One region of the Bacillus sp. LR--39 genome, then DNA from elsewhere that is predicted to be linked to it. Evidence: riboswitches for the same ligand, from Rfam matches in the RefSeq annotation. Region 1 holds a riboswitch; each other region holds the start of a gene.
The links. Region 1 has a riboswitch for S-adenosylmethionine ahead of ACWHAR_RS08415 (methionine biosynthesis PLP-dependent protein). Riboswitches for the same ligand answer to the same signal wherever they lie in the genome.
Positions count from the first base shown of each region.

Region 2: it holds a riboswitch for S-adenosylmethionine, as region 1 does, so the genes downstream of both, mtnW (2,3-diketo-5-methylthiopentyl-1-phosphate enolase) here and ACWHAR_RS08415 (methionine biosynthesis PLP-dependent protein) in region 1, are expected to answer to the same signal.
Region 3: it holds a riboswitch for S-adenosylmethionine, as region 1 does, so the genes downstream of both, ACWHAR_RS06525 (phosphoadenylyl-sulfate reductase) here and ACWHAR_RS08415 (methionine biosynthesis PLP-dependent protein) in region 1, are expected to answer to the same signal.

Region 1 covers NZ_JBSIOT010000001.1:1,772,197-1,782,530, forward strand. Annotated here, with positions in the region: gene ACWHAR_RS08395 (contact-dependent growth inhibition system immunity protein) at 24-323, shown strand; gene ACWHAR_RS08400 (hypothetical protein) at 692-1,048, shown strand; tRNA gene ACWHAR_RS08405 (tRNA-Val) at 1,292-1,364, opposite strand; gene metC (cystathionine beta-lyase) at 1,504-2,679, opposite strand; gene ACWHAR_RS08415 (methionine biosynthesis PLP-dependent protein) at 2,672-3,793, opposite strand; SAM riboswitch class I at 3,863-3,988, opposite strand; gene ACWHAR_RS08420 (esterase family protein) at 4,163-4,885, shown strand; gene ACWHAR_RS08425 (YjcG family protein) at 4,911-5,426, shown strand; gene ACWHAR_RS08430 (GNAT family N-acetyltransferase) at 5,431-5,862, shown strand; gene ACWHAR_RS08435 (AbrB/MazE/SpoVT family DNA-binding domain-containing protein) at 6,023-6,256, shown strand; gene ACWHAR_RS08440 (ABC transporter ATP-binding protein) at 6,257-6,994, shown strand; gene ACWHAR_RS08445 (ABC transporter permease) at 6,987-7,709, shown strand; gene bla (subclass B1 metallo-beta-lactamase) at 7,751-8,500, opposite strand; gene ACWHAR_RS08455 (hypothetical protein) at 8,570-8,824, opposite strand; gene ACWHAR_RS08460 (ATP-dependent helicase) at 8,945-10,334, shown strand, end outside.
Region 2 covers NZ_JBSIOT010000001.1:1,601,101-1,611,434, forward strand. Annotated here, with positions in the region: gene clpE (ATP-dependent protease ATP-binding subunit ClpE) at 1-298, shown strand, start outside; gene motA (flagellar motor stator protein MotA) at 468-1,283, shown strand; gene motB (flagellar motor protein MotB) at 1,255-2,040, shown strand; gene ACWHAR_RS07500 (MarR family winged helix-turn-helix transcriptional regulator) at 2,076-2,522, opposite strand; gene ACWHAR_RS07505 (ATP-binding protein) at 2,721-4,238, shown strand; gene ACWHAR_RS07510 (aspartyl-phosphate phosphatase Spo0E family protein) at 4,449-4,709, opposite strand; gene ACWHAR_RS07515 (1,2-dihydroxy-3-keto-5-methylthiopentene dioxygenase) at 4,989-5,525, opposite strand; gene ACWHAR_RS07520 (methylthioribulose 1-phosphate dehydratase) at 5,541-6,170, opposite strand; gene mtnX (2-hydroxy-3-keto-5-methylthiopentenyl-1-phosphate phosphatase) at 6,128-6,832, opposite strand; gene mtnW (2,3-diketo-5-methylthiopentyl-1-phosphate enolase) at 6,829-8,043, opposite strand; SAM riboswitch class I at 8,125-8,224, opposite strand; gene ACWHAR_RS07535 (pyridoxal phosphate-dependent aminotransferase) at 8,261-9,457, opposite strand; gene ACWHAR_RS07540 (carbon-nitrogen family hydrolase) at 9,549-10,328, shown strand.
Region 3 covers NZ_JBSIOT010000001.1:1,360,843-1,371,176, reverse strand. Annotated here, with positions in the region: gene ACWHAR_RS06545 (dihydroorotate dehydrogenase electron transfer subunit) at 1-668, shown strand, start outside; gene ACWHAR_RS06540 (dihydroorotate dehydrogenase) at 668-1,603, shown strand; gene pyrF (orotidine-5'-phosphate decarboxylase) at 1,572-2,291, shown strand; gene pyrE (orotate phosphoribosyltransferase) at 2,288-2,920, shown strand; SAM riboswitch class I at 3,022-3,126, shown strand; gene ACWHAR_RS06525 (phosphoadenylyl-sulfate reductase) at 3,254-3,955, shown strand; gene ACWHAR_RS06520 (inorganic phosphate transporter) at 3,968-5,032, shown strand; gene sat (sulfate adenylyltransferase) at 5,081-6,229, shown strand; gene cysC (adenylyl-sulfate kinase) at 6,243-6,836, shown strand; gene cobA (uroporphyrinogen-III C-methyltransferase) at 6,961-7,734, shown strand; gene ACWHAR_RS06500 (sirohydrochlorin chelatase) at 7,735-8,520, shown strand; gene ACWHAR_RS06495 (precorrin-2 dehydrogenase/sirohydrochlorin ferrochelatase family protein) at 8,501-8,989, shown strand; gene ACWHAR_RS06490 (Rqc2 family fibronectin-binding protein) at 9,415-10,334, opposite strand, start outside.

The DNA of each region.
Region 1 (10,334 bases):
ACGATTCTTGGTGGTGGTAAGCAATGATTGAAATTAAAGTTTCTGATCCTGTATTTAGATTTCTCGGTGGACATTTCCACCAAGATATAGAGTCTCCGGAAAATGCACTTGATGAATATTTAAATGAAGCATCACAAAAACTAAAAGAAAGAGATTTAATAGCACTAACTGAGTTTGTAAATAGTGATTATTCTGAAGCAGATAAGAATGAATTTATAGAAGAAGCAGCGGATGGCATATACTTTCCAGAAGATGATATAACACCATTAGAATGGCTTAAGCAAGTCACTGAACAAATTAAAAAACACCTTAAAACAACATAGTTAGAAAAAGAGCCCTCTTATAAGAAGGGCTTCTTTTATAATTTCAATTTCACTTCTCGCTCCGCTTTCGTTTTTAGTCCGTAAATGCCGTATGTCTTCAAAACAAACATGGACTGAATCGTTCGACCGCATTTTTGATGACAGATAAATTGAAGTGGTATAAACTGCAGAAAAAGAGGGTAATAAAAAAAAAACCATAATAATGGACTTAATTTATATTCTTCTAATCTCATTTTATGGGATTTTTCCCATCTCTCTGATGAACAAAAAGTCGCTAAACCATATCGGCTGTATTAGATGTAGAGATGTACATTAATAAAGATGGCTCAATAGCTACTGCATATCCTTTATATAAAAAAACCAAGGGAATGATTGATTTTATTATGGAATATTCATTTGAATGTAAAAGAGACCATTTAGGATACTTACGAGTAGTTCTCCCCGCAGAGTTAGAATACTTTTCTGATTTCATAGAAGACATTGTTTCGGTAGATGAAGCTGATGAATACTTGAAAATGATTCAAGATGTATTGGATGGTTCTTCTGAAGAATATGAGATTCAACTAAATACAACCATTGCATATATAAAAGAAGATCAAACAGTCATAGAACACCTTTATACAGAAAATGAAAACGATAGAAGCTCCATGGAGACAGAAAAATCCAAAAAACTTATACTCGATTGGAGAGACAAGATCCCCCAAAGGTATAAGAGTGATGATTGAAACTTTAGGTCCCTTGAAATTCAAGGGACCTTTTTATTACTTAATACCGCTTCAAGTTTCACTTTGTTTTCGATCCGCAGTTCTATCTGGAGAACTCATTAGGAACGGTCTGACGAATTTTTGGTTTTCAGTGCATAATAGCAATCAATGCCATTTCCTTGCCCTTCTTACTGGAATAATGTAAGTCTCTAGAGCTGTTTCAATAAAAAATAAAAAACCCTTGCTACGCAAGGGTTTTGGCTATGATTCCGACTGGGCTCGAACCAGCGACCTCTACCCTGTCAAGGTAGCGCTCTCCCAGCTGAGCTACGGAATCATGATATGTATGTGTTGCTGGGTATGTTGTTGTCTCTCTGACATTTATAATTATATCTCCTGATTTCTCATTCGTCAACACTTTTTTTATCTAAAATAAAAAAAAGGGCGCGTCGCAAAATTGACGGCGCCCTTTTCGTTTATGATCTCACTTGGGCGGGGGTTATTTTTTTCAATGCCTGTTCGAAGTCCCGTTCTAAATCTTCGGCGTTTTCGACTCCGACGCTCAGGCGCAGAAGGCCGTCTGTGATGCCGCGTTTCTCCCTCTCTGCTTTCGGCATGGCGGCATGCGACATGGCTGCAGGGTATGAGAGAATGGACTCGACGGCGCCGAGGCTGACGGCAAATACCGGAAGCGATACGTTTTCGACCAGCTTTTTGACGGCTTCTTTGCTTTCCAATTCAAAGGACAGGACGGCGCCCGCTCCGCTCGCTTGACGTTTATGGGTATCGGCTCCCGGGTGTCCGGCAAGGCCGGGATAGTAAACGTTTTTGACTGCGGGATGCCCGTCAAAATAGGCAGCCAGCCGCTCAGCCGTCCGGCTCGCTTTTTCCAGTCTGACCTGCAATGTTTTTAAGCCGCGCAGCACGAGCCAGCAATCTTGCACGCCAAGGACGGCGCCGAACGAGTTTTGCAGCTTATACAGCTGATTGCCGAGCTCTTCATCTTTTACGGCGGCAAGGCCTGACAGCACATCACTGTGTCCGCTCAGGAATTTTGTTGCGCTGTGAAGCACAATATCAACGCCGAGATCAAGCGGACGCTGCAGTGCAGGTGTCATGAATGTATTATCCAGAAAGGTCAGACAGCCGTTTTCTTTTGCAAGCTGGACAACCGCTTTAATATCAGTAATTCCAAGTGTCGGATTTGACGGTGTTTCCATATAAATGACCTTTGTGTTCGGCTGGATATTCCGCGCCACTTCGTTGATATCCGTCATATCGACAAAGGTATGTTCGATCCCGAAACGGGACAGAACCTCAGTCACCATGCGGAATGTTCCGCCGTACACATCCTCCGTGACGAGAACATGGTCGCCTTGGGATAAGAGCAGAAACGCCGTCGAAATCGCCGCCATTCCGGAGCTGAAAGCAAATCCTCTCGTTCCGCCTTCAAGACCTGCGATCGTTTCTTCAAGCGCTGTTCTTGTCGGTGTGCCTGAGCGGCTGTAGTCATATGTCCCGAATTCTTCAAATGAAGACTGATGGAATGTGGAAGCATGCTGGATCGGGACGCTGACGGCTCCGGTGGCTCCGTCTGTTTTAAATGGATTGTGCACGAGCTGGGTTTCCAGCGTCCAATTGTGATTACTCATATGATACGGCCCCCTCTTTTACTTGCTGTAATGCCTGCTTTACATCCCGCTTCAAATCTTCTGCATGTTCAATGCCCACTGAAAATCTCAGCAGACGGTTGCAGACGCCGTTTGCGATACGGATGTCTTCCGGAATGTCCATGTGCGTCTGCGTCGCGGGATATGTAATAAAGCTTTCCACCCCGCCGAGACTTTCTGCGAAACAGATCGTTTTCAGCGCCTTTAAAAACGGATTGACCCATTCCTCTTTTTGCAGCCGGAAAGACAGCATCCCGCCTTTTCCGGGATATAACACGTCGGCAATTTCTTCTTCCTGTTCTAAAAATTCTGCAAGTTCACGGGCGTTTTCTTCATGACGGCGCATTCTGAGTCCGAGTGTTTTCATCCCTCTCATTAAAAGCCACGAATCAAACGGCGGGAGAACCGCGCCGATCGCATTTTGGTGATTAAACATGATCTCGCCGAGCTCTTCATCCTTAACGACAGCCAGACCGGCAAGGAGATCATTGTGCCCCGCTAAATATTTTGTGGCGCTGTGAATGACGATGTCCGCTCCCAGTTCAAGCGGGCGCTGGAGCACCGGGGTATAAAACGTATTATCCACAATTAAAAGCAGGCCGGCTTCTTTCGTAATCCGGGCGATTTTTTCAATGTCCGCCTCCTGCATTAACGGGTTTGTCGGTGTTTCAACAAATACCGCTTTCGTATTTTCCGTTATTTTGGAGCGTAAACAGTCTTCATCGCTGAAATCATCGTAAATAAAGCTTAAGCCGTATTTTCTCCATTCGTTTTCAAACAAACGGTACGTGCCTCCGTATAAATCGGAGGATACAATCAATTCATCCCCGCTTTTAAATAAAGCCATAATGGTTTGAATGGCTGCCATTCCCGAGCTGAAAGCAAATCCTCTCGCACCGTTTTCCAACACGGCGATGGCGTCTTCGACGAGCTGGCGTGTCGGGTTTTTCGTGCGCACGTAATCAAAACCTGTAGATTCTCCTATTCCTCTATGGCGGTAAGCGGTGGACAGATAAATCGGCGGACTGACCGTTCCCGTTGCTTCTTCGCTTCTATTTCCGATTTGGGCTAATTTTGTATCAACATGCTGCGTCATCAGTAAGCACCATCCTTTTTCAAAAATAAAAAAGCCCCCTCTTCATAAGAAGAAGGAGCTTTTCTCTTCCTCTTATCTTCCAAGCATGTGAATCGCTTGCTGGATTTAGCACCTTGGCACTTTGCCTTCCCGCGGCAAAGCAAACCGGTTGCTGAGGTTTCAAAGGGCCAGTCCCTCCACCTCTCGTGATAAGAATATTGTTTTGTATTTTCTGATTGTTCTATATTAACGCACTATAAAATGAATTTCAATAACTTTTTATTTATCTGAACTCTCGCAAGAAGTGCATCTGAAGAAAGAAATTTCTAATAATTCATGGTACAATAGGAAAAAACCATCAAGACAAGAAGCGGCCTGGAGGAATGCGATGTGGCATCAAAAAACGGAATCATTCATGAGAAAAAACTTTTCTCCCATGAGCTTGAAGAGGAAATGACCGTTTTGGTCTACCTGCCCGCCACCTTCTCCCCCCTGTATAAATATCATACGGTCATCGCTCAGGACGGCCATGATTATTTCAGATTAGGGAGAATTGGGCGGCAGGCGGAAGAGCTTATGTCAAAAGGGGAAATTGACCGCTGCATCATTATCGGCGTCCCTTATAAAAATGTGCGGGAGCGAAGAAACACATACCATCCAGAAGGCTCTAAGTTCGCCTCATATAAGCGATTTATCGCAAATGAGCTCGTTCCTTTTATCGACAAAGAATACCCGACTTATCAAGTCGGATACGGCCGCACCATGATCGGGGATTCCCTCGGCGGAACCGTTTCGCTCATGACGGCGATTGACTATCCGAACATGTTTGGAAACGTCATCATGCAGTCTCCGTATGTTGACGGGCACGTGCTGGATGCCGTCCGGCAGTCGGAGGATCTCAAACAGATTTCCGTCTATCATCAAATCGGAGAAAAAGAAACCGGCGTTCACACGACAGACGGCCAGGTTCTTGATTTCACCGCGCCGAACGAAGAGCTCAAACAGCTGCTGGAAAGCAAACAGTCTGAATACACGTATGAAACCTTCGACGGGGATCATAAATGGACCTACTGGCAGCCGCTCATCACGCCGGCGCTGAAAAAAATGCTGTAACCATTCATTTAAGGAGGGAACTTTCATGAAATACGGTATTGTTTTATTTCCATCAAAAAAATTACAGGATCTCGCAAACTCGTACCGGAAACGCTACGACCCGAGCTACGCGCTCATTCCTCCGCACCTGACGCTAAGAGATCCGTTTGAAGCGACAGAACAGGAAATCGAGCAGGTCGTATCACAGCTGAGACAGACGGCGAAAGAGTCGCATCCGCTCGTTCTGAAAATCACAAAATACAGCTCGTTTTCTCCTGTGAATAATGTGATATATATGAAAGCGGAGCCGACGGAGGAATTAAAATCTCTGAGTGAGAAATGCTACTCAGGAGCATTATCCGGCGAGCCGGAATACAGCTTCGTTCCGCATGTCACGGTCGGCCAGAAGCTGTCGTCAGATGAACATTCCGACGTACTCGGACAGCTGAAAATGCAGGACATTTCCCACGAAGAAGTCATCGACCGTTTTCACTTGCTCTATCAGTTGGATAACGGCTCATGGACTGTGTACGAAACATTTTTATTAGGCGGAGGAGAATAACTGTTTGGAATCCATCATCGCAAAAACTGAAAAACAGCTGAACGACGCTTTTTTCGTCAGAAAAGAGGTCTTCGTTAAAGAACAGCACGTTCCGGAAGAAGAAGAGATTGATCAATTCGAGGACACGTCAGAGCATATAGTCATATATGACGGCGGCCAGCCGGTCGGAGCCGGCAGATGGCGCATGAAAGACGGGCATGGAAAATTAGAACGCATCTGCGTGATGAAAAGCCATCGTTCTTCAGGCGTCGGAGCCATCATTATGCAGGCGCTTGAAAAAGCGGCGGCAGCCAAGGGCGCCGACAGCTTTATCTTACATGCGCAGACGCAGGCAGTTCCGTTTTACGAAAAACAAGGATACCGCGTCACATCCGGCGAAGAATTTCTCGATGCGGGCATCCCCCATCTGGAAATGATAAAGAAACACAAACGATAAAATCAAAAGCACTCCTGTTGATATGGCAGGAGTGCTTTTTTTATGAAAATAATACTATTTCATGAATTTTATTGAATTTTATGGAATTTTAATGTATGTTTAGTATACTAAGTATTACAATTCATACAAAAAATACAATTCATATTTCGGAGGGATAAACATGACGGCACCAAAAGGAAAGCATATATTCGGGACTGTTAAAGTGGGCACAAAAGGACAGATTGTCATTCCTAAAGAAGCAAGAGATGTTTTCGATATAAATCCGGGGGATTCACTGCTTATGCTTGGGGATGACCAGCAAGGTATCGCACTTGTTAAACAAGAACTCTTTTTCGAATTTGCAAAAGATATTTTAAACGCTAAGCAAATCGATGAAGATAGTGAGGATGAGTAAATGCACGCGATTGAGCTGAAGCAATTAACGAAACATTATAAAGAAACCGCCGCCGTTGACCGTCTTGAGTTCTCAATTGAGAAAGGGGAATTTTTCGCATTACTCGGTGAGAACGGAGCCGGAAAAACGACATTAATCAGTATGCTTTGCGGACTCCTTTCTCCGGATGACGGTGATGCATCAGTGCTTGGACACAGTATTTTGACTGATTTGGATAAAATAAAACCGAAATTGAATATGTCCCCGCAGGAAACAGCCATCGCTCCTCATCTAACCGTACGGGAAAACTTAGAGTTTATAGCCGGAGTCTACGGAATTCCGAAAAAAGAAGCAAAAAAAAGAACAGATGAGATGCTCGAATTGTTTCAATTAAAAGAGAAAGAAAGAGCAAAAACAAAAACATTATCAGGAGGAATGCAGCGCCGCCTCAGCATCGCAATGGGAATGATCACCAAGCCGGATATTTATTTCTTAGATGAACCGACATTAGGGCTGGACGTCCGTTCACGCCGCGAGTTGTGGAAAAATCTTGAGGCATTAAAGGGAGACATGACGATTATATTAACGACACACTATTTAGAAGAGGCTGAAGCCCTGGCAGATCGTATTTGCATTTTAGAAAATGGGACTTTAAAAGCACTGGGCACGGCGGAGGCTCTGAAAAAGCAAACTCATTCAGCCACATTTGAAGATGCCTTTTTAGCGATTTGTGACGGGGAGGCGGGTCTTTATGCTTGATTTCGCCATTCGCAACCGCAAAGAAATTTTTCGTGACCCCCTGTCTATTATCCTTGGAATCGCACTGCCTGTTATTCTATTGTTTCTGTTTACGGCGATTGAAAAAAATGCGCCGCTTGATACCTTTAAAATTCAGCACTTAGCACCCGGACTCATTGTTTTCGGTTTCGCTTTCCTTACAATGTTCTCTGCATTGCTGATCGCAAAAGACAAACAGACCGCCCTTTTGACCCGTTTGTTTGCTTCCCCTTTAAAAACAGCCGATTATGTCATCGGTTATGCAATGCCGATGCTGCCGTTAGCCATTTTACAAATCGTCATTTGTTTTATCGCAGCAGCGGCTGCCGGTTTATCCGCCGAGTGGATGAATCTTCTCGCAGGTATCGCTGTCTTGCTGCCGATTGCGATGATGTCCGTTTTCTTCGGTTTATGTTTAGGGGCTGTGTTTACGGACAAACAAATTTCAGGTATCGGAACGATTTATATTACACTCGTGCAATTTCTGGGCGGGGCTTGGATGGAGGTGAGCCTGCTCGGTGACACATTCAAACATATCGCTTATGCCTTACCGTTTATTCACTCGATCGAGCTGGCTCAGGAAGTCATATCCGGAGATTATTCTTCCTTTCATCAGCATATTTGGCCGATAGCGGGATATACCGTTTTGGCGCTTGCACTTGCTTTCCTCAGTTTTATGAAAATCAGGAAGAGATAAAAAAAGCCGGCACTCCGTAATGGGAGCGCCGGTCTTCTTTATTACGTTTCTTTCAGAAGGTTTATCGTATGCGGCAGCAGACGGTCATCCCCCGGACTGCCATGGCCCGGAACGACAATGCTGATGTCCTGATATCTTTTCATGACTTTGCTGACGGCGCGCGGCCACTGATCCGGATAAAAGCCCGGAGTAGGCACGATTTCCTTTGTTTCTAAAGCCTTGATTAAGCATCCGCCGAATAAGAGCTTATCCTCAGGCAGCCAGACGGGAATATTGTCTTCCGTATGCCCTTTTCCCGGATAAAACGTTTCAATTTTCATATCGCCGAACTGCAGCTTTGTCACGTTTTTCAAATCTCCGAGCGGCCGGTCATATCCCTGCTGTCGGGCGAAGTCGGCGGTCAGCTTCGTGCTGTGCACCTTTACCCCGTATTTGTACAGGGTGTTCAGACCGCCGATACGATCGTCATGGGCGTGTGTCACAATGGCATCGGTCATCCTTTTGCCGGGAAACCGCTGTTTTATTTGTGTCATTAATTGCTCTGTGAGACTGTCATTCCACGGAGTATCAATCAGTACGATTCCTTTTGAAGTCTCAAGAAGCAATCCGTTCGCAGGGACGGGACTTCCGTCTGCCGTACCGGTGCTTGTATGCATCCAGACATGCGGCGCCAGCTGTGTGAGAGTGACATCTTTTGCTGCGGAGCCCTCCGCCGCGTGTGCCGGTTTCATTCCGGCAGTAAAGAGGCCGAATAGAAATAACCCCGCAATTAATAATGAAAGCTTTCTCAAATTGAATCATTCCTTTCCGTATCTTTCATATATACGACTCAAAAAAAGCCCGGATATTTCCGGGCTTTTTCACACGTATTGATTTATCAGCCGGCCTTTTCCCATGATTTGCGGCAGACGGGAAAGAGAGCGCTTACGTTTTTCCTCATGTACTTTCTTTTCTGCGGCTGCGGTATTTTCCTGGCGGCGCTCCACCTCTCTGTACAACCTGTCATTGGCGAGGGCGGCCGCTTTCGTAATGCCGGCGTAATCAGGCTTATAACCCGCTGCCCGGTTTGCGTATTGAGAATACTGCTGGTTTTGAATCCGTCCTGCATAAATCATATGTACCCCTCCCCTTCGCTTTTCATTTCCCTTAATCTTACTTTTTGAAACGCGGTTCTTTTGTTATGATATTCTTTGTCTATCAAATGGATGAACACCTTTTAATGGGAGGACCCCTTTTTGAAATGCGCCCGACTGAATAACCGAACGATACATTTACATACATATTCCAGAGAACATTACCAATTCCTTTTTGAAGAAGCTCAAAAAGGAAATATTTTTTGCGCACATTGTGACCAGCCCGTCTTGATGCGGCTTTCGATTTTAGAGCAGCCGGCATTTTATCACCGGCAAAAGGGAGACTTCACCGCCTGTGAAAAAGCATGCGCGGCCGAGGAACCGCAAGCGGAGAAAGAAAAAGAAGAGTATAAGGAAGCCGGCATGTTCCGCCTGCCGAAAGGAAAAGCGATTTCAGAGAATCCGAAACCGATCGTCTCAGAATGGAAAAGCCCGAAAAAAGTGCCTGCGGCCGAACCGTTTTCACCAACATCCGAGGCGGCTGATACATCTTTGTTTCCCGGCATCGGCCTGAACCGTGAACAGATGAAGGCAGTTACTGAAACGGACGGGCCTTTATTAGTGCTTGCCGGAGCGGGAAGCGGAAAAACGAGGGTGCTGACAGCACGCGCCGCCCATATGATTGAACACCTCGGCATTTCACCTGAGAATATGCTGCTTGTGACCTTTACGACAAAAGCCGTCGCCGAAATGAAAGAGCGGATGGCGAATGAGTACGGTCTGGCAGCCGGAAAAGTCTCCCGTCTCGTGACCGGAACATTCCACAGTTTTTTCTATAAAATACTCTATCATTATGATTCTTCAAAATGGAACGGCAGCCAGCTTTTAAAAATGGAGTGGCAAAAAGAGCAATATGTGAAAAAGGCGCTCTATGAAGAAAATTTGGATGAAAAAGAGTTTCCCGTCGACCAGGCGCTTCAGCTTATCGGCTGCTGGAAAAACACGTATCTCCCCCATGAGACCATTCCGCTTGCGGACGACTGGGAGAAAAAAGTGTACAGGCTCTACGAACATTACGAACGGCAGAAGCGGGAAAAACGGCAATTTGATTTTGATGACATGGCACAAGGCTGTTATGAACTGTTTCAAAGCCGGCCTGATATTCTCGCGCAGTACCAAAACAGATTTTCTCATATCTTGATTGATGAGTTTCAAGATATCAACCCTGTTCAGTACAACATTATGCAAATGATCGCAAGTCCTGAGAATAACCTGTGCTGCGTGGGTGATGACGACCAATCCATTTATGCGTTCCGCGGCAGCAGCCCGTCTTTCATTCTTGATTTTCAAAAGGATTATCCGGCAGCAAAGACCATTTACTTAACGGCAAATTACCGATCGCCGCATCCGATCGTCTCAAGCGCTCATGCCGTCGTAAAGAAAAATAAAAAACGGTATGAAAAAACACTTTCTGCCGTCAAAGACGGCGTTCACAATCCCGTGATGTTTTATCCTTACGATGAAGAAGAAGAAGCGACCATGATTGTTTCAG
Region 2 (10,334 bases), 170 kb from region 1:
CAGCATTATTGAATTCCAATCCCTGAAAAAAGAACATCTCGTGAAAATCGTCAGCCTGCTTCTCACAGAGCTTGAAGACACATTAAAAGAGCGCGGCATCAGCCTGAACGTCACCGATGATGCGAAAGAAAAAATCGCTGAAATCGGCTACCACCCAGCTTTCGGAGCACGCCCGCTCAGAAGAACCATCCAAGAATTGATCGAGGACGAAATGACAGATCTCTTATTGGATGACAACGAAATAAAAGCCTTCCATGTCGTAATGGAAGAGGACGGCATCAAAGTCCGGGCACAATAACAAAAAAGCGGTTCCCTTCTCGCGGGGAGCCGCTTTTTTGTTTCTATCTCCATGCCGGAAGGGAGAAACTGTGAAGAATTCGGGAACAATTTCTCAATCACCCTAAAGTTCCATGCACTGCCACCGATATTAACCATAGAAAGCTAGTATAAAGGATTTGGTGAAAACTATGGATAAAACATCGATTATCGGTATCATCCTCGCCTTGATTGCTTTAAGCGTGGGCATGGTGCTGAAAGGGGTCAGCTTAAGCGCACTCGCTAACCCGGCAGCTATTCTGATTATTTTGTTCGGTACGATTTCTGCGGTGATCATCGCATTCCCCGGAAAAGAAATCAAAAAAGTGCCTGCCCTTTTTAAAGTGCTGTTTAAAGAAAACAAACAGCTGACAATTGCGCAATTAATTCCTATGTTCTCTCAATGGGCGCAAATCGCCAGACGTGAAGGTCTGCTCGCATTGGAAGCAAGCATTGAAGACGTGGATGACGCATTTTTGAAAAACGGCCTGAGCATGGCGGTTGACGGACAAAGCGCAGAATTTATCAGAGATATTATGACTGAGGAAGTTGAAGCGATGGAAGACAGACACCAGGCCGGCGCAGCCATCTTTACACAAGCCGGCACATATGCGCCGACACTCGGCGTTTTGGGTGCGGTCATCGGCCTTATCGCCGCTCTTTCCAACATGAACAATACCGAGGCGCTCGGACATGCCATCAGTGCGGCGTTTGTCGCCACCCTTCTCGGGATTTTCACAGGATATGTACTATGGCATCCCTTCGCCAACAAACTGAAACGCAAATCAAAGCAGGAAGTCAAACTGCGTGAAATCATGATCGAAGGCGTTCTGTCAGTGCTTGAAGGACAGGCCCCGAAAGTGATCGAACAAAAACTTCTCATGTATCTTCCTGCGAATGAACGCGCAAAAGTCGCTGAACAAGAAGGAGAGGCAAACAATGGCGAGAAAAAAGAAGAAGAAGCATGATGACGAGCATGTGGATGAGTCTTGGCTGATCCCGTACGCGGATTTGCTCACCCTTCTTTTGGCTCTGTTCATTGTATTGTTCGCCATGAGCTCGGTCGATGCGGCGAAATTCCAAATGCTGTCTAAATCATTTAACGCCGTGTTTACCGGAGGCACGGGTGTTCTTGAATATTCAAGCGTCACTCCTCCTGAAAACGAAAAAGACGGCGTTGATCAGTTAAAAAAAGACAAGGAAAAAGATAAAGAACAGAAAAAGAAAGAAAGAGAAGCAGCCGACCGCGAAGAACTTGAAGGCGTGCAAAAGCAAGTCAATCAATTTATAAAAAATAAAAAGCTTGAAACTCAGCTGGAAACAAAGCTGACTAAAGAAGGACTCTTAATTACCATTAAAGACAGTATCTTTTTTGATTCCGGACGGGCGGATATCCGTCAGGAAGATATTCCGCTTGCCAAGGAAATCTCGAATCTCCTTGTGCTGAATCCGCCGAGGAACATTATCATCAGCGGACATACGGACAATGTGCCGATTAAAAACTCACAATATCAATCTAACTGGCATTTAAGCGTCATGCGGGCCGTCAACTTCATGGCTATTCTCACGGAAAACCCGAAACTTGACGCAAAAGTATTCAGCGCCAAAGGTTTCGGAGAGTATAAACCGGCCGTGTCGAACAAAACCGCTGAAGGGCGCAGCAAAAACAGGCGCGTCGAGGTATTGATACAGCCTAGAAACGCCGCGACTGACCAAAATCAGTAATATAAAAAAGGAAGCCTTTCAAATGGCTTCCTTTTTTATTTCTGATGAAAATGTTTTGCGTTTAACCCCACTCTTTTCAGCATTTCCGTACACATTTCTATCTCTTCATCACTCAGCACACTGATCATTTCCTTAATTTCTTCAGCATGATCAGGGAAAATATCGTCCAAAAGACGGATTCCCTTTTCAGAAATCTGTGCGAAAGTCACTCTTCTGTCAGTCGGCGAGGCTTTTCTGATGAGAAGTTCTTTTTTCTCTAATTTGTCAACAACGTATGTAATACTTCCGCTCGCTAATAAAATTTTGTCGCCGATCTGCTGAAGCGGCTGGTTGCCTTTGTGGTACAGCAGCTCAAGCACCGCAAATTCCGTCGGGTTCAGACCGTGCTTATGAATATGTTTATTCATATGGTCGTTAATAGATCGGTACGCACGTGACAGTACAATAAATAATTTCAATGAGTTTTCTGTTTTATCCGTCATACATTCAATCATCCTTTTACAAAAGAAACCGTTACAGAGAAACATTAATAAACAAAATGAAAAATGTCAACAAAAATGTTTCCAAAATTTCTCTTCTTTTTGTCTGACCTTAATAAAATAATTTGTTTTTCTATCATTTTGGTTATTTTTTCTTATTAAAGAAGTATAAAGATGATATAATACCTCTATTCAAGTGTAATGTTGGAGCGATGCAGAGTGAATACATTTAAAGGTGCCCGGGGAAAGATCAAGCTTTATCTCATATTGGTGATCATCCCGGCACTTATTATCAGCTTTTTCATTTATGAAAAAGAAAAGCAGAAAATAGCCGATAAACACATACAGGAAGCCAGTATGATGCTCAACCTTCACCGCAATAAGCTCAATTATTTAATCGGTGAAACAAAAGCCCGGATGACAACACTTGCGATCGCTGTCGATAAGCCTGTCAATGAAGAAAAGATCATTGACATTCTCGATCAGGCTTTTGAGGATGAACCCAGATTCAGCGGACTGTATATGCTGAATTCCAAAGGTGATGTCATCGCAAGCACGACTGATCTGAAATCAAAGGTGAATTTGGCCGACAGACCGTATTTTACGAAGGCGAAAAAGACGAAAAAAACGGTCATCACAAATGACTACTCCAGCAGAATTACAGGCCAGCGCATCTTCACGATCTGCGTGCCGGTGTTAGACGCAAAACGGGAAGTCACGGATTATTTAGTAGCCGCCATACAAGTCGATTATTTGAGAAATATGATCAATATGCTGAGCCCTGACGTTTATGTCAAGGCAACCAATCAGAATAAAGTGATATTTGCCAGCGGACGGGCTGATCAATCAGAAGGTGTGAAACCGGTCAGCGGCTATCTGGATGATATTAATTGGAATATCAATGTTTATCCGAAACCGGTTGAGCTGAATGAGCTGACCAAAAGCGTGCTGCTGCCGATGTCCAGTATTGCCGTGCTGCTGAATATTCTGTTCATTCTCGTTCAATATTATCTGCTTAAGCGCAAGACCCAGCTGGAGCGCGCTCAAAATGAAGCGCAGAAATTGGAGCTGATCGGAACGCTTGCCGCCAGCACCGCCCATGAAATCCGCAACCCGCTTACAGGGATCAGCGGCTTCATTCAGCTTTTGCAGAAAAAATACAAATCGGAGGAAGATCAGCTGTATTTCTCAATTATTGAGCAGGAGATTAAACGGATCAATCAGATTGTCAGTGAGTTTTTAGTGCTTGGAAAACCCACTGCTGAACGGTTGGAAGTGAACTCGCTGCAGGATATTCTTGATGAGATTATGCCGATTATTTATTCTGAAGGGAATCTGTATAATGTGGAAGTGAATGTGGAGATTCTCGTCAATCGGCCGCTCAAGGTCAACTGCACGAAAGACCATATTAAACAGGTGATTTTAAATGTCGCGAAAAACGCTTTGGAATCCATGCAGGAAGGCGGCCGGCTGTCCATCTATTTAGAAGCCCGCGATCATAAAGCAGTCATTAAGGTGGCCGACAACGGAATGGGCATTTCTGAAGATATGCTTGAACACATTTTTCTTCCGTTTGTAACGTCAAAGGAAAAAGGCACCGGCCTCGGCCTTGTCGTATGTAAACGAATCATGCTGATGTACGGCGGTTCAATTGACATTCAAAGCGAAGTCGATAAGGGCACAGAGGTCACCATTACCCTCCCTGCCGCTTCTCGATGAAAAAAACACCCTGGATCGGGGTGTTTTTCATTTAAAGAAGAATATGTGTAAGAGGATATACCAGAGGAACGGCATCATGGCCGGCAGATAGTACGAGGCGCTTCGTGAGCCGTGCCAGCGGAAAAATGTGCTGACTGTACGCGGTCATCTTTCGGATGCGGCGCTTGATCAGGAAGCGCATTCAGTCTTCGTTATCTGTTTTATCATCAATCATTTGTTTGCTTCATATGCAGGCATGACGTCACCGCGGGAGAACAAGCCTATTTTCTTCACAAGGCCCTGTATTCCTTGGTGATGTGTGCGATCACGGTTTACCAGCTGCTGATACGCATTCATCAGACAGTCCAGTTCCTGGCTGTGCCTGATCGTGTCATATCCTGTAAACCCTTGCCTGTTAGCCGCATCTATCATCATTTTTCTTTTTTTATCAATAGATACAAGCAATTTTTCTTGTTCAGAATAACTGCCCATTCACTTCACCCCTCACCGCTAAAAGAATAGGAAACAAGTTTGATTGGGTTATTGAGCATTATTACAGATTATACTTTATTTGTAAACATTTTTTTACTAAATAACTTATTTTTTCATTTCGTATTGGAATCTTTGCATGAATACGAGAATAATACCCATTCGGGTAATGATATAAACAGAATGCGGCATATTCAAGATTTAAAAAACAGCCACAGCTGACTTTACATTACAATAAAAAACCTCTCATGCCGGCGGGGGCATGAGAGGTTCGGACGTCTATCAGTTTTGCACACTTTCATTCTCGTAAATCGGCACCCAGCCCTCAGTCGTCACGAAGATTCGGATTGCGACGACCCGGCGGTCTTCCTGAAGCGTAAAGTAGTGGCGGATGTTCTCCGGAACTGAAATCAAATCTCCCGGATTTAAACGAACGTCGAAAAATGTGCCGTCTTTGCCTTGAATGACGAAGATGCCGTGTCCGCTGACGATAAAGCGGACTTCATCATCCGTGTGGTGATGTTCTCTTTGGAAATTTTTTAATAATTCATCAAGATTCGGCGTGGTATCTGATAAAGAAATGACATCCTGAGACTGATATCCGCGCCGGGCTGAAATGTCCTGAATCTCCGTGTCAAACGCCGCGAGAATCCGTTCTTTTTCATCTTCGGTTAGATCGAATTTTTCCGAAAGCCCAGACGGAAGTTTTTCAATGTTCCACTGCTCATAGATCACCTCTTGTTCGTCTAAGAAGCGCGCTACTTCTTCCTGTTTTTCAATGAGCGTATTCTTTTCGTCATGAATTCTGATGGTCGCCATTTTCTATTCCTCCTTTTATTTTACCAGCTGCGGACGAAGTGACAGAAGCTTGAGGTGACAGCTGAATAAAAATTCATAGGCTTCCAGCACCCTTTTCGCTTCAAATGCGGTCCGCCCCCATGCCGTAATGCCGTGATTGCGGATTAACACCGCGCCTGCGCCGGCGTCCGCATGGTGTGCGAAGTTTTCGGCCAATGCCGGGATGTGCGCCGGATTGTCAATGATCGGAACGGTCACGGACGCGTTTTCCTCCCATAATCCGAGCGCCTTAATCATCTCCTGCCCCTGAAAAGTGATTTGTTTTTCATCCCCGTAAAGCTCTGAGATGACATTATTATTGACGGTATGGACATGCAGACAGCAGCCGGCGTCTGTCTTTTGGTATAAGTAAGTATGGAGAAGCGTTTCCGCTGAGGGTTTTAAAGAATGGCCGGTCTCAGCGGGCTTCCCGTTCTTATCGATTAAGAGAAAATCTTCGTCTGTTTCTTTTCGTTTGTCTTTTCCGCTCGCCGTAACGAGAAAAGTCAGCGGCCCGTCGGATACTTTGATGGAAAGATTCCCGCTCGTTGCCGGGAACCAGTCTCTTTCGGCCAGTTCGCGTTTTACCTCGGCAAGTTCGCGCCAGCGTTCTTCTTTTGCAGCCATGCCTGCACCTCCCCGATGTTTTCAATGCCTGTTTTCACCTCATGAAAATCTTGAAAAGGCAGATGCCGGAGGCCGAGTTCTTTGCATTCAGTCAAAAGATAATCTCTCGCAAAGCACATATCCGATAACTTTGCAGCCTCGACATCCGTGACCGAATCACCGATCATAACGAGAAATTTCTGCTGATCGGATAGCTTACGGATGACTGACGGTTTGCAGCAGCCGCATTGATTGGTACATTCTCCGTCACAGGCGTGCGGCCAGTCTATATGAATATATTCATTGTCAAAGGATGCATGATTGCAGAAAATCCGCTCCTTTTCTACGATCCCTTCCAAAAGCGGATGCACAAAAAAGTCCATTCCCCCGCTTACGATATAAAACGGGAGGCCGTTTGACCGGACAAACGAGACAAAATCCAAAAAGCCGTCCCGTATTTTCGCATCCTTCAGGATAAAACCGGTCAGTTCTTCTTTTAAGCTGCTCGGCAGCAGTCCGAACATCCGTCCGACTCCTTCTTGGATTGATATGCTTTTAGACAGAACACCGTCTTTTATTTCAAGCCACTCAGGAGGCGCGAATTCTTTCATCATGCTGACAATGTTGTCGTTCATGGTGACCGTTCCGTCGAAATCACAAATAATCAGCGGTGTGCGGGTCATACGGCTTCCACCCTTCCCCATTTGTCTAACGCGAGCTGAAGATCTTTGCACGACGCGGCTTTTTCTTCAATCGGCTGTGCTTCAAGCACCGCATCAATGACGGCGCGGAACGCTTTTCCGCCGCCCTCGGCTCCTTTCGGATGGCCGTGAATGCCTCCGCCGGCATTGATGATGTAATCGATGCCGAAATCGCGCATCAATAATGGCACCATACCGGGGTGAATGCCTGCTGACGGGACGGCAAACGACGGATGAAAGACATCGTCTTTTACACATTCATCATGGATTGCAAGTGCGGACTCCTTCGGAAGAGCAACGGATCCGTAAGGTGACGGAAATAAACTGAAATCAGCGCCGCAATAGCGGTTCAGCTTGCCGAGCAAAAGCGCATGCGACAAGCCGTAAACGGGAGATGATGTGAACGCGCCGCTGACTGCCGGATGCGCCATGATCGGAAGCGGGATTTCCCTGTCTTCAGCAAGGCTCTGCATCACATCTAAACCGTAAGCGAACACATTCAATAAAAGCGCGTCCGCCCCGAGTTCTGCCGCGCGCCTCGCTTTATCCCGCAATTCAGCGGTCCTTCCCGTAAGGTTTACGGCATACAGCGTTTTATGCCCCGTCTCCTCCCGGGTTTCCTTCAGGACTTGTTTTCCTTCGATAATGCGGGTTTCAAACGGAGCCAGTTCATTTTCAAAGAAAATTTCGTCATCTTTAATCAGATCCACGCCGCCGAGCGCCTGCTGTCTGAGCTGATCTTTAATGTCGGCGAGATCCCGTCCGATCACGCCTTTAAATATGCTCATCAGAAGCGGTCTTTCAAATTCGCCCAGCAGTTTGCGGATGCCGTATATACCGAATTTCGGCCCGGGAAGGGAGCGTTTAAACCCTTCGGAAAATTCAAGATCAGTCAATTTTATTTTTCCGTCCAGTGACAGCTTTCCGAATACCGTCGTCAGGACGGCCGGGATATCTCTTGAAAAGTTCGCCTCGGGATAGGCGATGGTGATGACGGATTGTGTTTCGTTTTCTGAGGTTCCTTCTTTCTCCTCAACTTTTACGACCCGCCCTTTATGTTTTCTGAGCTGTTCCTGCTTCACCAGGGGCAGTTCAGTCCAGGAGCCTACCGTCAGCCCCGCCGCAATCTGTTCCGCCCGCTTTTCACTGTCCGTTGTGTCTGTCAGAAGATATGTTGCCAATACTTCGCTCATGCGTGAACGCCTCTCTTTCTTTCGCAAAACATAAAAAAACCTCTTCCGTATGAGCAGAAAGAGGCTTCGTGTTATGTCCGAATCTTATCTCTCAGCTCCTGCTGCAAGAATTAGCACCGTGCTTTATCAGTCGGTTGCCGGGCTTCATCGGGCTCGTCCCTCTGCCTGCTCTTGATAAGAATAATGATTTTATAAAGTATTTTGAATTATCGCATTGTTATCCTGATATGTCAATGCTTTTTCGGGTGAAAAGATTCAGTTTCCCGATCCGTTCCGCAGCTTCTTTAAGTCTTTCTTCACTTGTCAGAAGACCGACTCTTATATAGCCTTCCCCCCATTTTCCGAACCCGTTTCCCGCAGCGACCGCGACATCCGCTTTCTCGAGCAGCAGGTCTGAAAACGACTGTGACGTATAACCGTCAGGCACAGGGAGCCATGCAAAAAAGGAGCCCGCCGGAGCCGTCACATCCCAGCCGATATCGCGGCAGGCTTCAATCCATGCATTACGTCTCGATTCATATCTGTCATTTTGCGCTGCGACGCATGCCTGATCCGCTAAAAGAGCGGCTGCCGCCGCCTGCTGCGCCGCGGGAAACAGGCTGACAAACATATGATCCTGATAAAGGTTGATCGCTTCGATGACAGAAGCGTTTCCGACGGCAAATCCGACCCGCCAGCCCGCCATATTATACGTTTTGGACAAGGTATAGATTTCGATTCCCGTCTCTTTTGCGCCTTCGGTCTGCAAAAAGCTCAGCGGTTTATGCCCGTCAAAGCCGACGGCTCCGTACGCGAAATCATGAACGACACAAATGCCGTTTTGTTCCGCAAAACCGACCGTCTCCTCGAAAAACGCCTCTGTTGCCACAGCGCCGGTCGGATTATTCGGATAATTGAGATACAGCAGCTTCGCCTCGCTCCGCACCTTTTCAGGAATTACGCTGTAATCAGGGAGAAACCCTCTTTCTTCTGTCAGCGGCATCATTTCCATTTTCGCTTTCGCAAGGGCGACGCCTGACCAGTAATCAGGATATCCGGGATCAGGCACCAGAATGGTATCTCCCGGGTTTAAAAGACATTGCGGAAGCTCAACAAGTCCCGCCTTGCCTCCGAACAGCACGGCGACTTCCGTTTCCGGATCAAGCGTGACCCCGTACTCCCTTTCATAAAATGCAGCGGCTGCTTTTTTGAAGCTGTAAGCGCCCCGGAATGATGAGTATTTATGATTTTCCGGCCTTTCGACGGCGCGCTTCATTTCTTCAACGATATGCTGAGGCGTCGGCTGATCAGGGTTTCCCTGCCCTAAATTGATGACATCTCTGCCTTCTTTCAGCTTTTGATTCACTTTTTGCACCAATGATGCGAAAAATTGTTCCGGCAGCTGTTTGAGTACATCTGAGATTTCAAAGTTCATATTTTCACCTTCTAAAAATGTCTTGAAATGATAGTCCATCATCATATATGGTTAAATAAAAAAAGTAAAGAGAAACTTGAGGTGTTAAAAAATGAAATGGACCGTTTCCTGTTTGCAATTTGATATTTCATACGGAAATCCTTCAGAAAACTTTAAAAAAGCAGAATCTTTGATTAAGCAAGAAAGCCGCCATGCGGATGTAATCGTGCTTCCTGAGTTGTGGACGACCGGCTATGATCTCACACGGCTAGACCAGCTGGCGGATGAAAACGGCAAAGTTTCGGAACAATGGCTTAAAGAAACGGCAAAAACATACAACGTACACCTCGTTGCCGGATCTTTTGCGGTTAAAGAAGGCGAAAATGTCTATAACACCATGTACATCGCCGATAACAGCGGACAGATCGTGAAGCGGTATCAGAAAGCCCATCTGTTTCAGCTGATGGATGAACACCTTTACTTGGCAGCAGGAAACAGCGACGGTTCCTTTGAGCTTGACGGTGTCAAGTGCGCCGGGCTGATCTGCTATGATATCCGTTTCCCCGAATGGATCAGAAAGCATACGTCCCAGGGCGCGAATGTCCTGTTTATCTCTGCGGAATGGCCTCTGCCCCGCCTTGATCATTGGCGAAGCCTGCTTATCGCCAGAGCAATTGAAAACCAATGTTTTGTCGCAGCCTCTAACTGCACGGGGTCCAATCCCGATAATGAATTTGCCGGCCACAGCCTGATTATTGACCCGTGGGGCCGGATTTTAGCCGAAGGAGACCGGACGGAAGGCGCAGTCCGGGCGGAAATCGATGTGTCAGAAAGCGCGGACGTGCGGGGAACTATTCCGGTTTTCCAAGACTTGCGGCGTGATTTATATTAATTTCCA
Region 3 (10,334 bases), 410 kb from region 1:
GTCAATTTCTTCATCTGAAGGTGAGTGACGCGGTCACGCCGCTATTAAGAAGACCGCTCAGCATTGCGGACGTCAATTTCGCTGCGAATGAAGTATCCGTTATCTACAGAGCTGACGGTGAGGGAACGCGTCTTTTGTCCGAGAAAAAAGAGGGCGGCAGGATAGACGTTCTCGGCCCTCTCGGCAACGGGTTCCCCGTCCGGCGGATTGAACCCGGCAAAACCGCGCTGTTAGTCGGAGGCGGAGTCGGGGTTCCGCCTTTGCAGGAACTGTCAAAGCGCCTGACGGAAAAAGGCGTAAACGTCATTCATGTGCTTGGATTTCAATCAGCAAAGGGTGTTTTTTACGAACAGGAATGTCGTGCGTACGGAGACACCTATGTGGCGACGGCTGACGGAACATATGGAGAGAAAGGGTTTGTCACCGATGTCATCCGTGAACAGCAGCTCGAATTCGATGTCCTGCTAAGCTGCGGACCGACACCGATGCTGAAAGCTCTGAAGCAGCAGTACGGCCATAAAGAGGTTTATCTTTCGATGGAAGAGCGGATGGGCTGCGGCATCGGTGCCTGCTTCGCCTGCGTGTGCCGCACGGGTGAAAGCGATACATCCTATGTAAAGGTCTGCCTTGACGGGCCGGTATTTAAAGCTGAGGAGGTGGCGCTGTAATGTTAGAGGTGAATCTGCCGGGTCTCCAATTGAAAAATCCGATCATCCCCGCTTCCGGATGTTTCGGATTCGGGAAAGAATATGCCGGATTTTACGATTTATCATGTCTCGGAGGCATTATGATTAAAGCAACGACGAATGAAGCCCGCTTCGGAAATCCGACGCCGAGAGTGGCGGAGACAAGCGCGGGAATGCTGAATGCCATCGGACTGCAAAATCCCGGCCTTGAGCATGTGCTCAATCATGAGCTACCTTGGCTCGAACAATTTGACACGCCGATTATCGCAAATGTCGCCGGTTCTCAGGTGGACGACTATAAAGAAGTGGCCGAGCACATCAGCCAAGCGCCGAATGTGCATGCGCTTGAGCTTAACATTTCATGTCCGAATGTCAAAACGGGGGGGATTGCTTTTGGTACTGATCCCGTCATGGCGGCCGAACTGACAAAAGCGGTGAAAGAAGTTTCCGCAGTGCCTGTGTATGTGAAGCTTTCGCCTAATGTCGCAAACATAACCGAAATTGCCAAAGCGATTGAAGCGGCCGGTGCTGACGGTCTGACGATGATTAATACTCTCATCGGGATGAGGCTCGATCTCAAGACGGGCCGGCCGATCTTAGCAAATAAAACGGGCGGACTGTCAGGCCCGGCGATCAAACCGGTCGCCATCCGGATGGTATACGAAGTCAGCCAGGCCGTTCAAATTCCGATTATCGGGATGGGCGGCGTTCAGACCGCAGAGGATGCATTAGAATTTCTTCTTGCGGGAGCAAGTGCGGTTGCCGTCGGCACGGCAAACTTCGTCAATCCGTTCGTCTGCCCGGAAATCATAGAACAGCTTCCCCGTGTGCTGCGCCAACACGGCTTTCAATCTGTAAGTGAATGCATCGGAAGGAGCTGGAAACATGAAAAACAACCTGCCCATCATCGCGCTTGATTTTGCATCAGGGGAAGAGACTTTAACGTTTTTAGACTTGTTTGAAAAGGAAAGGCTTTTTGTCAAAACGGGGATGGAACTTTTTTATCAGGAAGGCCCCGCCATCATTCACCAATTAAAAGAACGGAACTGTGATATATTTTTAGATTTAAAGCTTCATGATATCCCGACTACGGTCAATAAAGCGATGAAGCGGCTGGCCGGCCTCGGCGTTGATCTCGTCAATGTGCATGCAGCAGGGGGCGCACGCATGATGCGCGCGGCCCTTGAGGGGCTTGAAGAAGGCACGCCGGCAGGCAGAAAACGCCCGTCTTTAATCGCGGTGACGCAGCTGACCAGCACTTCAGAGCAGGTGGCGAAGGAAGAGCTTCTGCTGCATAAGCCGCTGTTAGAAACGGTTGTGCATTACGGCAAAATGGCGGAAGAGTGCGGGCTGGACGGAGTGGTATGTTCGGTACATGAAACAAAAGCCATTTATGAAGCGGTCCGGCCTTCATTTCTGACAGTCACGCCGGGCATCCGCACGGCCAGTGACGCAGCTGACGATCAAGTCCGGACGGCGACTCCGTCATTTGCGAAAGAAAACGGTTCGTCAGCGATCGTCGTGGGCCGCTCAATTACAAAAGCGGAAAACCCCGTTGAAGCATATGAAGCAATTAAACTGGAATGGGAGGGCGTTCGCCGATGAAACAGGCTATCGCAAAACATCTATTACACATTGAAGCTGTCTTTTTACGCCCGAATGAGCCGTTTACGTGGGCGAGCGGCATTTTATCACCGATCTATTGTGACAACCGTCTGACATTGTCGTATCCAAAAGTGAGAAATGATGTGGCGGACGGGCTCGGCAAACTGCTGAAAGAGCATTTCCCCGAGGCGGAGATGATCGCGGGCACTGCAACGGCGGGCATTCCGCATGCTGCGCTTCTAGCAGACCGTACAGGCGCGCCGATGTGCTACGTCAGAAGCAAACCGAAAGCGCACGGCAAAGGAAATCAAATAGAAGGCGCCATTAAGAAAGGACAAAAAACAGTCGTGATTGAAGACTTGATTTCTACCGGGGGCAGCGTGCTTGAAGCTGCGGCGGCCCTTCAAAGAGAGGGCGCGGAAGTCCTCGGCGTCATTTCCATTTTTACATACGGACTGCCGAAAGCAAAAGAAGCCTTTAAAAAAGCGGGTCTTCCTTATTACTCGTTAACGGATTATGACACGCTGATTGAAGTCGCGCTTGCAAACGGAACGATACATTCAGATGACATTGAAAAACTGAAATCATGGAAACAGAATCCCGAGTCAAAAGATTGGTTTAAAAAATAATGACAATAAAAACAGGCCTCAGGGCCTGTTTTATTATTCCTATCAAAAAACTCGGGTTGACTTCTGTTAGAATTGTGCTAAAATTTAGTACAAATCTAAAAAGCTTATCAAGAGCGGCTGAGGGACTGGACCGATGACGCCCGGCAACCTGCGTGTCATGCAAGGTGCCGCATCCAGAAAAATGCACAGCATTTTGAAGATAAGGGCTATACCGGGTCACTGTCTTTCATTCCGCTGGATTGAAAGTTTTTTATATGAAAAAAAGATTGAGGGATAAGACAACCGGCAGAAAGCAACAGCTGTTTGATTGTCTCCGGGAGGAGGAAAGGAAAAATGCTAACGTATGACACATGGGAAGAGCCGGCGATTACATTTCCGGAAGACGATTCCTATAAAGGCGCGCTGTCCGTTTTAAAATGGGCATACGGCCACTACGGAGACCAGCTTGTTTACGCGTGCAGCTTCGGGATTGAAGGCATCGTCCTGATCGATTTAATTTCTAAAGTAAAGAAAGACGCGGAAATCGTGTTTCTCGATACGGGTCTTCACTTTAAAGAAACATATGAAACGATCGAAAAAGTGAAAGAACGTTATCCGGGGCTGAACATTATCCTGAAAAAGCCAAGCCTTACTCTTGAAGAACAAGCCGAGGCTCACGGAGATAAACTGTGGGAAAGAGAACCGAACCAGTGCTGCTACATCAGAAAAATTCTGCCGTTAAGAGAAGCGCTCGCGGGGCATCCGGCATGGCTGTCCGGTCTTCGCCGGGATCAAGGGCCGAGCCGGGCGAATACGAATTTCCTGAATAAAGACGACAAGTTTCAATCGATTAAAGTATGCCCGCTGATCCATTGGACATGGAAAGACATCTGGAGATATACTTCCAAGCATGAGCTGGATTACAATATCCTCCATGATCAGGGGTATCCGAGCATCGGCTGTGAACCGTGCACTTCACCTGCGTTTACCGCGGAAGATTTGCGGAGCGGCAGATGGAACGGCATGGCGAAAACAGAATGCGGACTGCATGAATAAAGGAGCTGCACGATGGAATTAGCCGCTATTTTATTCTGCCTGTTTTTTGCCATGAATATCGGAGCCAGCGGAGCCGCGGCTTCAATGGGAGTCGCTTACGGGTCCGGCGCCGTTAAAAAGAAAACGTATGCGCTGATCATCTGCGCGGCCGGAGTCCTGTCAGGGGCGGTTATCGGCGGCGGTGAAGTCGTTAAGACGATCAGCGGCGGAATCATTCCCGAACAAACCATTACGCTCACCATTGTCTGCATTATTATCGGATCGGCGGCGCTATCGTTATTCACGGCGAATGTGCTGGGCATTCCGCTGTCGACGAGTGAGGTCACTGTCGGGGCGATTGTCGGTGTCGGCGTCGCGTACAAAGTATTGTTTTTACAGCATCTTTTGGTCATCGTGAGTTTTTGGGTGCTCGTACCGTTTGTCGCGTTCTGTTTCACGTTTCTCGTCTCGAAGGTATTCAGTTCTCTGAATATTCGAGTCATTTCGAATCGGAAACAGAAGATTTTAGGGATTGTGCTGCTGATTGCGGGGTTTTGGGAAGCTTTTTCAGCCGGAATGAACAATGTCGCAAATGCGGTGGGCCCTCTGGTTGCGGCGGGCGTGCTCAGCGTGTCCAAAGGAACGCTATACGGAGGCATCTTTGTCGCTTTCGGCGCTCTGCTTTTAGGACGTAAAGTGCTTGAAACCAACGGGAAAAAGATTACGAGATTTTCAGCCGGAGAAGGCATACTGCTTTCAGGAACCGGCGCGGGGCTTGTCATTATCAGTTCCGTCTTCGGTCTGCCGGTCCCATTGGCGCAAGTCACATCATCATCAATTATCGGTATCGGAATGGCCAAAAACGGGCCGAACGTTTTTCATAAAGAAGTCGTGAAAACGATGCTCAAAGTATGGGTCGTTTCGCCGTTTTTGTCACTGTCGATTTCGTATCTGCTTGTCTCCCTGCTGTTAAAAGGAGATTACTATTCCATCTTTATGATGGCCAGCGTGCTTTTGGCAGCTGGCGGAGCCGCCAGTCTGATGAAAGCCATCCGAAAAGAGAAACGCTCTGTCCATGAACAAGGCGGAGGCATTTAACTATTAATCTGAGTTTATTTATCTGTTAACTGGGAGGAATCATGTATTATGAGTTTAGCACCGCACGGAGGAACATTAATTAATCGGGTGAATGAGCAGTATGATCTTACATCCGTCCAAAAAGAAATTGAGCTTGATTTGATTTCGTTCGCTGATTTAGAGCTGATCGGGATCGGGGGGTACAGCCCGATTGAAGGATTTTTCACAGAAAAAGATTACGTGTCAGTCGTTGAAAATATGCGTCTGGCATCCGGGGCTGTCTGGTCCCTGCCGATCACGCTTCCGGTCGATTCAGAAAAAGCGGCTGAGCTTGCCGTCGGCGACACGGTGAAATTGACTTACGGCGGAGAAACATACGGCGTAGTCGACATCGAAGATATTTATACGCCGGATAAACAAAAAGAAGCCGTTCACGTGTATAAAACCGATGATGCCGCGCATCCGGGCGTGAAAAAATTATTTTCACGCGGCGATACGTATGTCGGCGGGCCGATCACATTAATTAAAAAAGCGTCAAAGCAGTTTCCCGAGTTTACATTTGAACCTGCCGATACAAGACGAAGCTTCGAAGAAAAGGGCTGGAAAACCATTGTCGGTTTCCAAACGAGAAATCCGGTCCACCGCGCCCACGAATATATCCAAAAAACCGCGCTTGAGACGGTAGACGGTCTGTTTTTGAACCCGCTCGTCGGTGAAACAAAATCAGATGATATTCCGGCGGATGTCAGAATGGAAAGCTACCAGGTGCTGCTCGATCATTATTATCCGAAAGACCGCGTTTTCCTCGGCGTATTTTTGGCGGCTATGCGGTATGCGGGGCCGAGAGAAGCCATTTTCCACGCGCTTGTCCGCAAAAACTACGGCTGCACGCATTTCATCGTCGGCCGCGATCATGCCGGCGTCGGTGATTACTACGGCACATATGAAGCGCAAGAGCTGTTTGATCAATTTACAGCGGATGAACTCGGGATTACACCGATGAAATTCGAGCACAGCTTCTTCTGCCGGAAATGCGGTAACATGGGAACGGCCAAAACATGCCCGCATGAAAGAGAAGACCACGTCATTCTGTCAGGAACAAAGGTCAGAGAGATGCTGCGAAGCGGCGTCATGCCGCCGGCGGAATTCAGCCGTCCTGAAGTTGTCGAGGTGTTGATTAAAGGGCTGAAAACGAAAGAAGAAGCAGGCGTTTCTTAAGGAGGAAAATAGAGTGACAAATCGTGATATCGTGTGGCATGAAGCCTCAATAACGAAAGAAGAATACCAGCAGAAAAACAAGCATAAAAGCTCTATCCTCTGGCTGACGGGCTTAAGCGGTTCAGGGAAATCCACGATTGCAAACGCCGCAGCGCGCGAGCTGTTTGAACAAGGCTATCAAGTCATCGTGCTTGATGGTGATAACATCCGCCACGGCTTAAACAAGGACTTAGGTTTTTCCGATGATGACCGCAAGGAAAATATACGCCGCATCGGGGAAGTGGCGAAGCTTTTCGTTCAGCAGGGAACCATCGTCATCACGGCTTTTATTTCTCCGTTCCGTGAGGACAGAGATCAAGTGAGAGAGCTTGTGGCAGAGGGCGAATTTAATGAAATCTATGTTAAATGCGACCTCGATATATGTGAAAAGCGCGATCCGAAAGGTTTATATAAAAAAGCAAGAAATGGTGAAATTCCGTTCTTTACGGGGATCGACTCACCGTATGAAGAGCCGAAAGCGCCTGAGCTCGTACTTGATTCAGGCAAATGTGAACGCGAAGAATGCACCGGAAGACTGGTTGACTTTGTGAAAAACAGCTTAGCATAATAGGTCCAAAAAGGCCGCGCAATCAGCCGGATATCCCCCGCAATGGCGGGATATGGTAAAATAGCTGAAGTGCGGCCTCGCGGCTGTTCTGGGAAGAGTTCAAAACGGATCGGGGAGACATGCTATGGGGAAAGTATTTATCGTTGGAGCCGGTCCGGGAGATCCGGACTTATTAACGGTGAAGGCAATGAAAGCCATACAGAAAGCGGACGTTATATTATATGACAGATTGGTAAGCAAAGAGATTTTACAGTATGCCGGAGAAGAGGCGGATCTGATTTACTGCGGCAAGCTCCCGGATTTTCACATTATGAAACAGGATACGATCAACCGTTTCCTTGTGAAGTATGCGAAAAAAGGAAAAACCGTTGTAAGGCTCAAGGGAGGCGACCCGTTTGTTTTCGGCCGCGGAGGCGAAGAAGCGGAGGCTCTCGCGCAAAACGCCATTCCGTTTGAGATCGTTCCCGGCATTACATCAGGAATCGCGGCTGCTGCTTATGCCGGCATTCCCGTGACGCATAGAGAGGCGAGCTCCAATGTCGCATTCGTTACGGGACATTATAAACAAGAAGACGACTTTGAAGAAAAATGGAAAGCGCTGGCGACGGGCATTGATACGCTGGTGATTTATATGGGAATTAAAAATATCCGGCAGATTGAAAGAATGCTGCTGGAAAACGGCAGAGACGCCGGCACCCCGGCAGCCTTTATTCATTGGGGAACGACGGACAGGCAAAAAACAGTCGTCTGCACCGTCGGCACGCTTTCAGACACCGTGATAAAAGAAGAAATCAAAAACCCGAGCTTAATTGTTATCGGTGATGTCGTCAATTATCACTGCAAACTGGACTGGTATGCATCTGATCAGAAAAATCTGGATTTGAGCGAGGCGTTGTAAATGAAGCAGGCGATTTTATACATCGGGCACGGAAGCAGGCTGAAAAAAGCGCAGACAGAGTCGGCGGCGTTTTTAAAAGGGTGCATGCCGCACGCTGACGCTCCCATTCAGGAAATTTGTTTTTTAGAACTGCAGGAACCGTCTATTGAAGCGGGATTTGAAGCATGTGTCAGACAAGGCGCCACTCATATTGCGGCCGTGCCTTTGCTGCTGTTGACCGCTGCCCACGCAAAACATGACATTCCGGCTGAAATCGCCCGTGCGGCGGCCCTGCATCCCGATATAAAAGTGACATATGGTGTTCCGATCGGAGTGGACGATGAAGTCGTAAAAGCGGTGCATCATCGCATTGAAGATACCGGAGTGCCCATTGAGCAGGCGAAAGTGGTGCTGATCGGAAGAGGAAGCGCAGATCCGGCAGTTAAAAACGCAGTCAGTGAGATTGCCGGAAAACTTGAGGCGATTACACCTGTTAAAGAAGTCATCCCTTGTTTTTTAACAGCATGTGACCCGCATTATAAAGAAGTGTTTGCCGGCCTTGAAGAGGATGACGGAGCACCCGTTTTTATCGTTCCATATCTTCTGTTTACCGGGCTTTTAATGACTGAGATTGAACGGGAAGTTCAAAAGCTTCAAACGATCAATCAAAATGTTCATCTCGCTTCATACTTAGGTTTTCACCCTCATATTAAGCAGGCGTTTTTGAACCGTGTGTCAGAAGCTGTTCGAAACCCCGGCGGTCAGTTTGATTTTAAGGGGGGACAGTATGCTGCCTCTGCACATTAATTTAAGCGGAAAAAGAATTATCATCGCGGGCGGAGGCAATGTTGCCTTAAGAAGGCTCAAAACGGTGCTTCCGGAAGGCGCGGATATTACTGTAATCAGTCCCGATGCCCTGCCTGAAATTAAACAGCTGGCAGATGAAGGACGTATCCGCTGGGTTTCCCGTAAAATTGAAATGAAGGATCTCGCGCCCGCTTTTTTCATCATTGCCGCGACAAATGACCGCAGCGTGAATCAGGAGATAGCCGCGAGCGCTTCTGAAACGCAGCTGGTCAATTGTGTAAGCGATGCTGAACAGGGCAGCGTGTATATGCCGAAGATCATTCGCAAAGGGCGCATTCAAGTATCCGTATCAACAAGCGGCGCAAGCCCGGCACATACGAAAAGACTGGCTGAGGACATAGAGCCTCTCATTACTGCTGATTTGGCTGAAGAAGTGGATCGATTATTTGAGAAAAGAAGAAGACCATAAAAAACACCTTGTCTGTCATCAGGCAGGGTGTTTTTTATACTGTCCTCACAGTCCCCGAATGTGAACAATTCAAAACGAAAGCGGGCAGTTTGAATGGTATATGCCGACAAGCGGTCAGGGTTGCGAAGTGATGCGGAATATATATCTGATCCCAATGCCGCCTGGATTCCGCCCGCATACAAAGGAAAGGTCAGAGACCCGCCCGTATGTGCTCAGGTGCGGCGAGGGAAGGTGACAGTGTCCGCCGCCAAATCAAGGTGTGACCGCTTTAATCACAGACGGCCCCCGGCGGATCAGGCAGACATGACGGGAAACTGATCAGATACTGTAAAGATCGGTTCTGACGGCTGGGAGAGTTTCGTCTCCGTTTATACGTAATAAAAAACACCTCCAAGCTGAGTGCGGATTTCAGCTTGGAGGTGCGTTTATTTTTTCAGCCGTATGACAAGGTCGGCATCAGGTGTGACAAATACGGTATGCTGGCTGTCATAGGTGACAAATCCGGGCTTTGCTCCGTTTGGCTTTTTCACGTGTCTGATTTTTGTATAATCAACGGGAACGGAGCCGGAATCTTTCGCTTTGGAAAAATAAGCGGCGATCGCAGCCGCCTCCAGTATGGATTGTTCATCCGGATCGCTGCTTTTAATCACAACGTGGGAACCCGGGATGTCTTTCGTGTGGAACCATAAATCATCCCTTGCGGCAGCTTTTGTCGTTAAGTACTCATTTTGTTTATTGTTTTTGCCGACAAGAATCGTCAATCCCCGTGAAGATTCATATTGCTCCAAAACAGGAACGTGCTGCTTCTGTTTTTTCTGTCCCCGCTGCTGTTTCGGTCGCAGATATTTGCCTTCCACAAGCTCTTCCCTTATTTCGTGAATATCCTTTGTGGAGGCGGAGGAGAGCTGCTGGATCAGCTGATCGAAATAAGCGATTTCCTCCTCGGCCAGACGGATCTGTTCTTTTACCACCTCGACGGAATTCTTCGCCTTTTGATACTTTGTAAAATACATCTGCGCGTTTTCTGACGGTGTTTTGTTCGGATTTAAAGGGATGGTCACTGTCTTACTTTCTTCATCATAATAATTGATGACTTCCGCTTCTTTGTCACCTTTTTTCAGCATATACAAATTCGCCGTCAGCAGTTCGCCGTATAGCTGGAATTCCTTCGCATTCTCTGAGTAGTCGAGCGTCTTTTCCAGTTTTTTTATCTTATTGGCGTTCTTTTTCCGTTCATTTGCGACAAACCGCTCGAGATCCTGAGCCTGCTGTTTGACGCGGTCGCGTTCCGCCTTGCCGAAATAAAACCGGTCCAACAGCTCACTCAGAGAGTGAAAGGTGCGCT